Regions from separate parts of the Bradyrhizobium sp. i1.15.2 genome, predicted to be linked through region 2. Evidence: predicted binding sites of a transcription regulator. Region 2 holds the regulator's gene; the other holds the start of a gene.
The links. Region 2 encodes PhoB, which activates phosphate uptake and scavenging genes when phosphate is short. Its sites were predicted from a motif close to TGTCATNNANCTGTCAT; they were not measured.

Region 1 (5,866 bases), 180 kb from region 2:
GTCGCGGCACGCGGCGATACGGCCGTAGGATTTGCTGAGAGACTCCGCAACCAGCAGCGGCTGATCGTGTTCGAGCATATCTTGATCAACCATGTGAGCCTCCCTGCGCCTTCTCCTTGTACGGCGCAGCGCTCATGCTGCCGTGGTGGCCGGCGGCCTGGCGGCCCTCGCAATAATCGGTGTCGGAGCAGACGAACATGCGGCCGCCCTTGTCGTCGGTGACGATCTCGTCGAGATAGGAATTTTCTGCGGCGCATAGCGCGCAAGGCGCATTAAAGCGATACGGCTCGAAGGGATGGTCTTCGAAGTCGAGCGACACGACTTGCGTATAGGGCGGGATCGCGTAGATGCGCTTTTCGCGGCCGGCGCCGAACAATTGCAGCGCCGGGCAATTGTCCATCTTGGGATTATCGAATTTCGGCGTCGGCGAGGGGTCCATCACGTAGCGCGCATTGACCTTCACCGGATAGGCGTAAGCCGTCGCGATGTGGCCGAAGCGGGCAATGTCCTCGTAGAGCTTGACATGCATCAGGCCGTATTCGGCGAGCGCATGCATGCGCCGCGTCTCCGTCTCGCGCGGCTCGAGGAAACGCAGCGGCTCCGGGATCGGCACCTGATAGACCAGCACCTGATTTGCGTGCAGCGACGTCTCCGGGATGCGGTGACGGGTCTGGATCACGGTCGCATCTTCAGTCGCGGTTGTCGTGGCGACGCCGGCGGTCTTGGCGAAGAATTTGCGGATCGAGATCGCGTTGGTGGTGTCGTCAGACCCCTGGTCGATCACCTTCAGCACGTCCTGTGGCCCGAGGATCGCAGCGGTGACCTGGACGCCGCCGGTGCCCCAGCCATAGGGCATCGGCATTTCACGGCTGGCGAACGGCACCTGATAGCCGGGGATCGCGATCGCCTTGAGGATCGCCCGGCGGATCATCCGCTTGGTCTGTTCGTCGAGATAGGCGAAATTGTAGGCCGGCGCGTTCATTCCGCGGCCTCCTTCATGGCGTCGGGCGCATTGGCATCAGCGAATTCCTTGCGCAGCTTGCGCAACAGGCCGAGCTCGGACTGGAAGTCGACGTAATGCGGCAGCTTCAGGTGCTCGACGAAGCCGGTCGCCTGGACGTTGTCCGAATGCGACATCACGAATTCTTCGTCTTGCGCGGGTGCGAGTGCCTCTTCGCCGAGCTCGCGCGCGCGCAACGCGCGGTCGACCAGCGCCATCGACATGGTCTTGCGCTCGCTCTGGCCAAAGGCGAGGCCATAGCCGCGGGTGAAGCACGGCGCCTCCGTCGCGGAGCCCTTGAACTGGTTGACCATCTGACACTCGGTGAGCTCGATCGAGCCGAGCGGCACGGCGAAGCCGACGTCTTCCGCCGAAAATTCGACATCGACCTCGCCGAAGCGGATTTCGCCGGCGAAGGGATGGTTGCGGCCGTAGCCGCGCTGGGTGGAATAGCCCATCGCCAGCAGAAACCCTTCGTCGCCACGCGCGAGATTTTGCAGGCGCAGGTCGCGGTCCGCCGGGAAATTCAGCGGCTCGCGGGTGAGGTCGCCGACGTTGACGCCCTCTTCGGCCTGCGGCGAGGGCTCGATCAGGCCGTCGCGGCCGAGAATATCCGTCACCCGCGGCGTGGGCACCGTGGAGGCTTCGGCCGTCGCCGGCGCCTCCGGCACAAAACCTTCGGCGAGCGAGGGATCGAGCAGGCGGTGGGTATAGTCGAAGGTCGGGCCGAGAATCTGGCCGCCGGGAATGTCCTTGAAGGTCGAGGACACCCGCCGCTGCACCCGCATCGCGCCGGTCTCGACCGGCTCGCTCGCGCCGAAGCGCGGCAGCGTGGCGCGGAAGGCGCGGATCAGGAAGATCGCCTCGATCAAATCGCCGCGCGCCTGCTTGATCGCGAGCGCCGCGAGCTCGCGGTCATAGAGCGAGCCTTCGCTCATGACGCGGTCCACGGCGAGGCCAAGCTGCTCCGAAATCTGGTCGAGGGAAATTTCCGGCACGCCTTGATCGCCGCGCCGCGCACTGGCGAGCAGGCGATGGGCGTTCTCGATGGCGCGTTCGCCGCCTTTGACTGCGACATACATGCTTAGCTTCCCTTGCTCACGACGCGCGTGGTGCGCGGGACCGCAACCACGGCATCATCCGCGACCAGGACCACATCGATGCCGCGCGGAAACAGCGCTTCGTTAATACGAAGTCGCTCGAACAGGTCGAACGGCTTGATCGAGGCCTTGAGCGTCGCGACGCCGTCGATGCCGGGACCGCGCAGCTCGAAGCTGCGCCCCGAATGCAGGCTCTCGACCTGAAGGATCAGCGTGGTCGACCGGTCCGGATATTCGCTGGTGCCGAGCGCGAAGCGCTCGAGCGAAGGCAGCGCCCCGCCTTCGCTGATCAGCGCGAAGCTGACGATCGAGGAATCCTGCACCACCGGCGCGCCCGTGTGGAACTTCAGCCATTTTGTCACGTCGGTGCTTTCCGACATGCGCGCATCGAGCCAGAGCGGCGTGTCGTGATCGAACAGCGTCAGCGCGATCGCGGCCGTGCCGCGCATCATCACATGAGGCGCGCCTGATGTCGGCACGATGCGCTGGACCGACCCCGGCCGCGCCATCGCGTCCATGACCGAGCGAAAGGTCGATTGCGCCGACAGCACCTTATCGGCGAACCCCGGCGGCAGTTCCGCAATCGTGGTCATGATCTCACCCCTCACCGCGCACCATGGTGTAGAAATCAACTTTCGTCGCGGCGGTCTCGGCCGCAGCCTGTTTACGCCTGACCATCAGCTGCACGCGCAACGGCGCGATGATGTCCCGCTCCACCGCGCCACTGAAATCGCTGGACTGCACCAGCGCATCGCACAGCGCAATCAGCCGCGCCTTCTCACCGTCGCGACCGAGCGTGTAACCGAAACCGACCTCGCCGCTCGCAAGCCGCACCGCAGCCCGCGACACCGTCGCTTCGCCGAGATTGAATGGCGCACCGTCGCCGCCGACCCGGCCGCGCAGCATGACGAGGCCGTTTTCCGGCGCGCGCAGATCCTGATGCGCCGGCAAAGCGAGAGCGCGGAGGCGAGCGGCGATCTCGCCCGCCTCCGCGTGCGCCAGCACGGCCATTGCGGCCTTGCGCTGGGCTTGCTGATTGTTGTGCTGGGTCACCAGATCCACCGAAACTTTCTGCAGAACTTGCCGAATCCAAGTTGTCTATGATACTAGACAACTTCATACGGGAGCGCCATGACTGTTTCGTGACAAAGGCGTGATTTCTGGAGTAGCTTCCGAGCCACATGAGCATGCAGGACACAGCCTCCTCCGGCGTGGCGTTGTGGCGCCTCGTTGCCGACGGCATCGAGCGCGGCATCGCCGACGGCCGCTTTGCGGCCGGCGACAAGCTGCCGGGCGAGGTGGAGATCGCCGAAACCTATCGCGTGAACCGCCACACCGTGCGACGCGCGCTGGCCGCGCTTGCCGAGCGCGGCATCGTGCGGGCCGAACGCGGCAGCGGAACCTATGTCGAGGCGCAGAAGCTCGCTTATCCACTGCGCTCGCGGACCCGTTTCTCCGAGATCGTCGGCGCGGACGGCCGCGAACCGCATGGCCGCTTGATCGAAGCGTCCGATGATGTCGCGACCCGCGAACTCGCGCGGGAACTTGGATTGAAGGCCGGCGCACCGTTGGTGCGGATCGAGGCGATGCGCCTCGCCGACCGCACGCCGATCTGCGTCTCCACGACGTGGCTGTCGGCGCAGCTGTTCCCGGGTGCGGGCGACGTCTTTGCTGCCACCCGCTCGATGACGAAATTGCTCGAGCATTACGGCGTCCGCGACTATCGCCGCGGCGCGACCCGGATCACCGCCGGCATTGTCGACGCCACCGACGCCGCGCGGCTCGATCTGGCGCTGGGACGACCGATCCTGGTGGTCGATGCCACCGACCACGATCTCGACGGCAAGCCGCTGGTGACCAAGCATTCGCGCTTTGCCGCGGAGCGGGTGGAATTTCTGGTGGAGAACGGGTGAAGAATCGTAGGGTGGGCAAAGGCGCGCTTGCGCCGTGCCCACCATCTATCCAACGTCGCGATTGAAGTGGTGCGCACGCTTCGCTTTGCCCACCCTACGAAATCGGTGATCAGGCCACCGCCCTTCGCCCAATAATCGCAAACCGCAATTTGCCCGAAACGAAATCGATCGCGGCGACCGCGACCAGGATCATCAGGATCAGGAACGACACTTTCTGCCATTCCAGCACGCGGATCTGCTCGGCGAGCTGGAGGCCGATGCCGCCGGCACCGACGATTCCGATGATGGTAGCCGAACGCGTGTTCGACTCGATGAAATAGAGCACTTGGCCGGCGATCACGGGCAAAACCTGCGGCAGCAGACCGAAGCGGATCTCGTGCAGCGCACTGCCGCCGGAGGCGCGGATGCCCTCGACCTGCTTCTGGTCGGCGCCCTCGATCGCCTCCGAGAACAGTTTTCCAAACGCGCCGAAATCCGACACGGCAATGGCGAGCACGCCGGCAAACGGGCCGAGCCCGACTACGTTGATCCATACCAGCGCCCAGATCAGCGTGTCGACGCCGCGGATCGAATCCAGGAAACGTCGAATCGGGAAGCGCAAAATGCTCGACGGCACGACATTACGGGCGGCAAGAAGACTGACCGGCAGTGCGAACAGCGCGGCGAGCGTCGTGCCGAGCAGCGCGATCGACAGCGTCTCGCCCAGCGCCTTCAGATAGACCGGCAGCGACGAGCCGGGATCCGGCGGGATCATCATCAGGCTGATCCAGCCGAGCTGGTTGAGGCCCGCGACGAACCGCGACGGCGAGAAGTCGAGATCGACGAGGCCGTAAATCAGGATCGCGAGCGCCGCGACGATCATCGCCGGCATGGCGAGCCGCGCCGAGGCCGGCCGGTCGAACACGTCAGGATAGCGCGCGCGAAGCGCCGCGGTATCGGTCTCCTGCGGTCCCGTCACGTCCGCGCCTCCTTGCCGAACAGGCGGCCGCGCAGCCAGCCGGTGCTGATGTCGATGATGAAGACCGTGACGATGATGGTGAGCAGGATCGCGCTGACGTCGGAGTAGTAGAACTTGCGGATGGCGACGACGAGCTCCTGGCCGATGCCACCGGCACCGACAAAGCCCATCACGGAGGCCTCGCGGACGTTGATCTCGAAACGCAGCAGCGCGTAGCTGGCATAGCCTGCCATGACCTGCGGCAGGATGGCGAAGCGCATACAGGAGAGCCAGCTTGCGCCGGTCGAGCGAACGCCTTCGACCGGCTTCATGTCGGCGTTCTCGACGATCTCCGAGAACAGCTTGCCGAGCGCGCCGGTGGAGTGAATCGCAATTGCGAGCACACCCGCCATCGGACCGAGACCGAAGGCGATCACGAAGATCAGCGCAAACACGATGCCGGGCACCGTGCGGGCGAATTCGAGCAGGCGCCGCACCGTGAAACGCAGCCAGGGCGCGGGCGAGGTGTTTTCAGCAGCGAAGAAGTTGAGGCAAAATGCAAAAACCGCGCCGATCAACGTGCCGACATAGGAGATCAGCACGGTCTCGCCCAGCATCTTCAGCCATTTGCGCCAGCCCCACAGCCACTCGCCGACATCGGTCCAGACCCGCTGTCCGTTGTCGAGTGTAAGGATGCGGTCGAAATAGCTGATGAAGTTGCCGTAATGGGTGAACAGCGTGCGCAGATTCACTTCGGCGCCGAACGCGGCCAGACACAGTGCAGCGGCGAAGATCACGGCTCCAAACAGGAGTCGGAGCCGCCTGCGCGCGACCGCCTGGCGATAGGCGGCGTTGAGCACGGCGAGCTGCTGCTCGGGAAGGATCGAAACCGCGACGGTCATCTGATCAGGAAAGG
Region 2 (5,866 bases):
CTAGCGCCATGAATCCGATCTATTCACGCCGCCGCCGCAAGGACATCGTCGTTCGCGGGCTCTGCATCGCCGCAACGGCCTTCGGCGTCACCTGGCTCGCGCTGATCCTGATCACGCTGCTCTACAATGGACTGGCGGGACTCAATGTCCAGCTGTTCACCGAGAACACGCCGCCTCCCGGATCGAACGAGGGCGGCCTGCTCAACGCCATCGTCGGCTCGCTGATCATGACCGTGATCGGCGTCGGCATTGGCGCGCCGCTCGGCATGTTCGCCGGCACCTATCTCGCCGAATACGGCCGCAATGACCGGCTGACCTCGGTGATCCGCTTCATCAACGACATCCTGCTCTCGGCGCCCTCGATCATCATCGGCCTGTTCATCTACGGCGCGGTGGTGGTGCCGATGCGCGGCTTCTCGGCGATCGCAGGCTCGCTCGCGCTCGCGGTCATCGTGATCCCGGTGGTGCTGCGCACGACCGAGGACATGCTGCTGCTGGTGCCGAACGCGCTGCGCGAGGCGGCCTCGGCGCTCGGCCTGCCGCGTTCGCTGGTGATCAAGCGGATCGCTTATCGCGCCGCGCGCTCCGGCCTCATCACCGGCGTGCTGCTCGCAACCGCTCGCGTCGCCGGTGAAACTGCGCCGCTGCTGTTCACCGCGCTGTCGAACCAGTTCTTCAGCCTCGGCCTGAATAAGACGATGGCGAACCTGCCTGTCACCATCAACAACTTCGTGCAGAGCCCCTATGCCTATTGGAAGCAATTGGCCTGGAGCGGGGCGCTGCTCATCACCCTGACCGTTCTTGCCCTTAATATTGGCGCGCGCATCCTTGGCGCCGAGAGGACCGCAAAATGAGTGATCTTTCCGTATCGATGAGCGCGGCCGGTGGGCTGCCCCACGCGCCGGTGCTGCCGGAGGCGCCCCCGAAGGTGACCGTGCGCAACCTGAACTTCTATTACGGCGAGCACCACGCGCTGAAGAACATCAACCTGACGCTGGGCGCCAATCGCGTCACGGCGTTCATCGGTCCGTCGGGCTGCGGCAAGTCGACCCTGCTGCGCATCTTCAACCGGATGTACGACCTCTATCCCGGCCAGCGCGCCACTGGTCAGCTGATGCTCGACCAGACCAACATCCTCGACGGCAAGCTGGACCTCAATTTGCTGCGCGCCCGCGTCGGCATGGTGTTCCAGAAGCCGACGCCGTTCCCGATGACGATCTACGAGAACATCGCGTTCGGCATCCGCCTGTATGAGAAGATCTCGAAGTCCGAAATGGACGGCCGCGTCGAGAAGGCGCTGCGCGGCGGCGCGCTGTGGAACGAGGTCAAGGACAAGCTCAACGCCTCCGGCCTGTCGCTCTCCGGCGGCCAGCAGCAGCGCCTCTGCATCGCCCGCACCGTCGCGGTGCGGCCCGAGGTGATCCTGTTCGACGAACCCTGTTCGGCGCTCGACCCGATCTCGACCGCCAAGGTCGAGGAGCTGATCCAGGAGCTGTCCGAGGATTACACGATCGCGATCGTCACCCACAACATGCAGCAGGCGGCGCGCGTCTCCGACAAGACCGCCTTCATGTATCTCGGCGAGCTGATCGAGTTCGACGACACCAGCAAGATCTTCACGTCGCCGACCGACCGGCGCACGCAGGATTACATCACCGGCCGGTTCGGCTGAGGAGACGCGACATGGCTTCCGAACATACCGCAAAGGCTTTCGACACCGACCTCCAGGAACTCACCCGCCTGGTCGCCGAGATGGGCGGCATCGCCGAGCGCATGATCGTCGAGTCCGTCGACGCGCTGATCCGCCGCGACGTCCCGCTCGGCCAGCGCGTCGTCGCCATCGACACCGAGCTCGACGCGCTGCAGAAGCGCATCGAGGAGCGTGCGGTGCTCACCATCGCCCGCCGCCAGCCGATGGCGGTCGATCTGCGCGAGATCGTCGGCGCCATGCGCGTCGCGACCGATCTCGAGCGCATCGGCGACCTCGCCAAGAACATGGGCAAGCGCGTCGCGGCGCTGGAGACGGACTTCCATCCGCTCAAGCTGTTCCGCGGCCTCGAGCACATGACCGACCTCGTGCAGCAGCAGGTCAAGTCGGTGCTGGACGCCTATGCCGCGCATGATTTGCCGGCGGCGATGGCGGTGTGGAAGGGCGACGAGGAAGTCGACGCCATCTGCACCTCGCTGTTCCGCGAGCTCCTCACCTACATGATGGAGGATCCGCGCAACATCTCGTTCTGTATTCACCTGATGTTCTGCGCCAAGAACATCGAGCGGATCGGCGACCACGCCACCAACATCGCCGAGACCGTGTTCTACATGATCGAGGGCCAGGCGATCACCGACAAGCGGCCGAAGGGCGACATGACGACCTTCGCCAACACGGTACCGAACACCTGAAGACTTAAGGGAGCGACGACGCGATGGGCGCACGCATTATGGTGGTTGAGGACGAGGAAGCCCTGACCGAGCTTCTCCGCTACAACCTCGAAGGCGACGGCTATGACGTCGAGACGGTGATGCGCGGCGACGACGCCGACACCCGCCTCAAGGAGCACATCCCCGATCTGATCGTGCTCGACTGGATGCTGCCGGGCCTGTCAGGCATCGAATTGTGCCGGCGGCTTCGCACCCGTCCCGAGACCAAGCAGCTCCCGATCATCATGCTCACCGCGCGCGGTGAGGAGAGCGAGCGGGTGCGGGGTCTTGCGACCGGCGCCGACGATTACATCGTCAAGCCGTTCTCGGTGCCGGAGCTGCTGGCACGCGTGAAGGGCCTGCTGCGGCGTGCAAGCCCGGAGCGGCTCGCCACCGTGCTTGCTTTTGGCGACATCGAGCTCGACCGTGACAAGCGCCGCGTGGCGCGATCGGGCCGGCCGATCGATCTCGGTCCGACCGAATATCGCCTGCTGGAGTTCTTCCTGGAGCATCCGGGCCGGGTGTTCTCGCGCGAGCAACTGCTCGACAGCGTCTGGGGCCGCGACATCTATATCGACGAGCGTACCGTCGACGTGCATATCGGCCGCCTGCGCAAGCTGCTCAATCTCGGCCGCGAGCAAGACCCGATCCGCACCGTCCGCGGCGCCGGCTACGCGCTGGATGATCGGTTTGCGAAGGCGGAGCAGGTGTAGGGTTGCAGGCTTGTTTGTTGGCGAGCTGTCCCTGCATTCTCCGATGTCGTCCCGGACAAGCGAGCGCTGATCCGGGACCCATAACCACAGGGAGTGGTTTGGCGAAGACTCAGAGTTACCCCTTTCGCACGACTACTGCGTGCTCGGAGTATGGGTCCTGGCTTTCGCCAGGACGACACTGAAATTATTGAACTGTCTTTGCGCGACGACTTGCCCTGATTACCGCGGACCCGGCTTCACCGGTGCGCGGCGCCGATCCGACGCCGGCTGGTACGCAACACGCGAGTGCTGGGCGCAATAGGGCAGGCCGGACAGCGCCCGTCCACCGCAGAAGAAGAAGTCCGGGCTCGAGGGATCGCCGACCGGCCAGTGGCAGGTCGCCTCGTTCAATTCGAGCAGCGACAGCCGCTGGCTCATCGGCACCACGTTGTCGTAGGTGACCGGATCCGGCTCAGCCTCGACCTCGAAGGCCTGCGCCAGCGCGGTGTTGCCGCGCGAGATCGGGCGGCTCACCCGCATCATGTGCTGCGCGGGGCGCGCCTTGCGCGGCCGGGGCGCTGCCGATGATGGGCTCTTGGCGCGGCCCGAAAGACCGAGCCTGTGCACTTTGCCGATCACGGCATTGCGGGTCACATTGCCGAGCTCCGCCGCGATCTGGCTGGCCGAAAGTCCGGCCTCCCAGAGCTTTTTCAGCTGCTCGACGCGATCATCGGACCAGGTCAAAACCGTCATTGCACCCTTTCCCTCGCTGCGCGCCAGCCATCCTGGGGCCTCGCAGCGAATGCCTAAGCCTTCAAAAACCCGTGCCGCCAGAATCCCTTAAGGCTCGCCGGGCGCGTCTTGAACGCCCGAACGTTTACGCCGGTACATAAGGACTTAAAGATCAGAACCACTGCACGAGATGTCGTATCTGACAATCCAAACGCTACAATATGGCGTGACTCCCGCGCAAGAGTCCGCCGACTCGCTTCCACATGTTCCGTGGCTAAATCCCGCAAAATCGGCACCGCAAGACTACGGATTCAGCGTTTCGCGAGGCTTTCCGGGCGGCATTGACACCCGTTTCACCAGGCCTAAGATAGTCGCACGTGCCGCCCTCAAGAGGCGGCACGTTTCGTTTTCCGGGCCGGTCGATGGTGCGTTGCGTAATGCACGCTTACACCGTCCGCAACATTCAAGTGACCGTCATGACTAACAGCGCAGCGCCGCATTTGCTCCCCGTTTTCGCCAGGTCCGACCTCGGTTTCGAGCGTGGCGAAGGCTGCTGGCTGATCGCGACCAATGGCGAGCGCTATCTCGATTTCACCTCCGGGGTGGCGGTGAATGCGCTCGGCCATGCCCATCCGGCGCTGGTCGCGGCGTTGCAGGAACAGGCCACGAAGCTCTGGCACATGTCGAACCTGTTCCAGAGCCCGGACGGCGAAAAGCTTGCCGCGCGCCTGTGCAATGAAAGTTTCGCGGACTTCGTGTTCTTCTGCAATTCCGGCGCCGAAGCGCTGGAATGCGTGATCAAGGTCGTGCGCCGCTATCACGCCGCGAAGGGCCATCCAGACCGCTATCGCATGATCACCTTCGAAGGCGCCTTCCATGGCCGCACGCTGGCGACGCTGGCCGCGACGGGTTCGGCAAAATATCTCGAAGGTTTCGGCCCACCCATGGAGGGCTTCGACCAGGTTGCGCATGGCGATCTCGAGGCAGTGAAAAAGGCGATCGGTCCGCAGACCGCCGGCATCCTGATCGAGCCGATCCAGGGCGAGGGCGGTGTGCGTTCGGCAACGCCTGCCTTCCTGAGGGCGTTGCGCCAGCTCTGCGACGAGCGCGGCCTGTTGCTCGCCTTCGACGAGGTGCAGACCGGCATGGGCCGCACCGGCGATCTGTTCGCGTACCGCCGCCTTGGCGTCGAACCCGACGTGATGTCGCTGGCCAAGGCGCTCGGCGGCGGCTTCCCGATCGGCGCCTGCCTTGCGACCGCGGAAGCGGCGTCCGGCATGACGCCGGGCTCGCACGGCTCGACCTTCGGCGGCAATCCGCTCGCGATCGCGGCGGCGAATGCCGTGCTCGACGTCATGCTCAAGCCCGGCTTCTTCGACCACGTGCAGAGGATGTCGCTGCTGCTCAAGCAGAAGCTCGCCTCCGTGATCGACCGTCATGGCGATGTCGTCAGCGAAGTGCGCGGCGAGGGCCTCCTGATCGGCATCAAGGCCGTGGTGCCTTCCGGCGATCTCGTTGCCGCCTTGCGCGCCGAAAAGCTGCTCACCGTCGGCGCCGGTGACAATGTCGTGCGTTTCCTGCCGCCTTTGATCGTCACCGAGGCCGAGATCGAGGACAGCGTCGGGCGGCTCGAGCGCGCCTGCACGGCGTTGTCCGGCAACAAGCGGGCGGCAAGCTGATGAGCAAGTCGCCCGATAATACACCCAAGAAAACACCGAAGCACTTCCTCGATATCAACGAGCTGCCGCTGTCGGAGCTCAAGCGCATGCTGGCCGCGTCCTCCGCGATGAAGGCGAAGCAGAAGGCGCATCAGCCGGTCAGGCCGCTCGAAGGCAAGACGCTGGCGATGATCTTCGAGCGGCCCTCGACGCGGACGCGGGTGTCGTTCGATGTCGCCATGCGCCAGCTCGGCGGCGAGCCCATCATGCTCACAGGCGCCGAGATGCAGCTCGGTCGCGGCGAGACCATCGCCGACACCGCGCGGGTGCTGTCGCGCTATGTCGACGCCATCATGATCCGCATCC

Region 1: a site for PhoB is predicted at 3,232-3,248, ahead of phnF (phosphonate metabolism transcriptional regulator PhnF). Genes of this name have one in related genera too.

The regions. Positions count from the first base shown of each region.
Region 1 is NZ_JBEPRQ010000001.1:303,792-309,657, forward strand. Features, by position in the region: gene phnK (phosphonate C-P lyase system protein PhnK) at 1-93, opposite strand, end outside; gene ABIB80_RS01495 (alpha-D-ribose 1-methylphosphonate 5-phosphate C-P-lyase PhnJ) at 86-982, opposite strand; gene ABIB80_RS01500 (carbon-phosphorus lyase complex subunit) at 979-2,082, opposite strand; gene phnH (phosphonate C-P lyase system protein PhnH) at 2,085-2,693, opposite strand; gene phnG (phosphonate C-P lyase system protein PhnG) at 2,698-3,111, opposite strand; gene phnF (phosphonate metabolism transcriptional regulator PhnF) at 3,282-4,013, shown strand; gene phnE (phosphonate ABC transporter, permease protein PhnE) at 4,123-4,971, opposite strand; gene phnE (phosphonate ABC transporter, permease protein PhnE) at 4,968-5,852, opposite strand.
Region 2 is NZ_JBEPRQ010000001.1:486,485-492,350, reverse strand. Features, by position in the region: gene pstC (phosphate ABC transporter permease subunit PstC) at 1-4, shown strand, start outside; gene pstA (phosphate ABC transporter permease PstA) at 9-854, shown strand; gene pstB (phosphate ABC transporter ATP-binding protein PstB) at 851-1,672, shown strand; gene phoU (phosphate signaling complex protein PhoU) at 1,684-2,400, shown strand; gene phoB (phosphate regulon transcriptional regulator PhoB) at 2,424-3,131, shown strand; gene ABIB80_RS02375 (GcrA family cell cycle regulator) at 3,351-3,863, opposite strand; gene ABIB80_RS02370 (aspartate aminotransferase family protein) at 4,319-5,521, shown strand; gene argF (ornithine carbamoyltransferase) at 5,521-5,866, shown strand, end outside.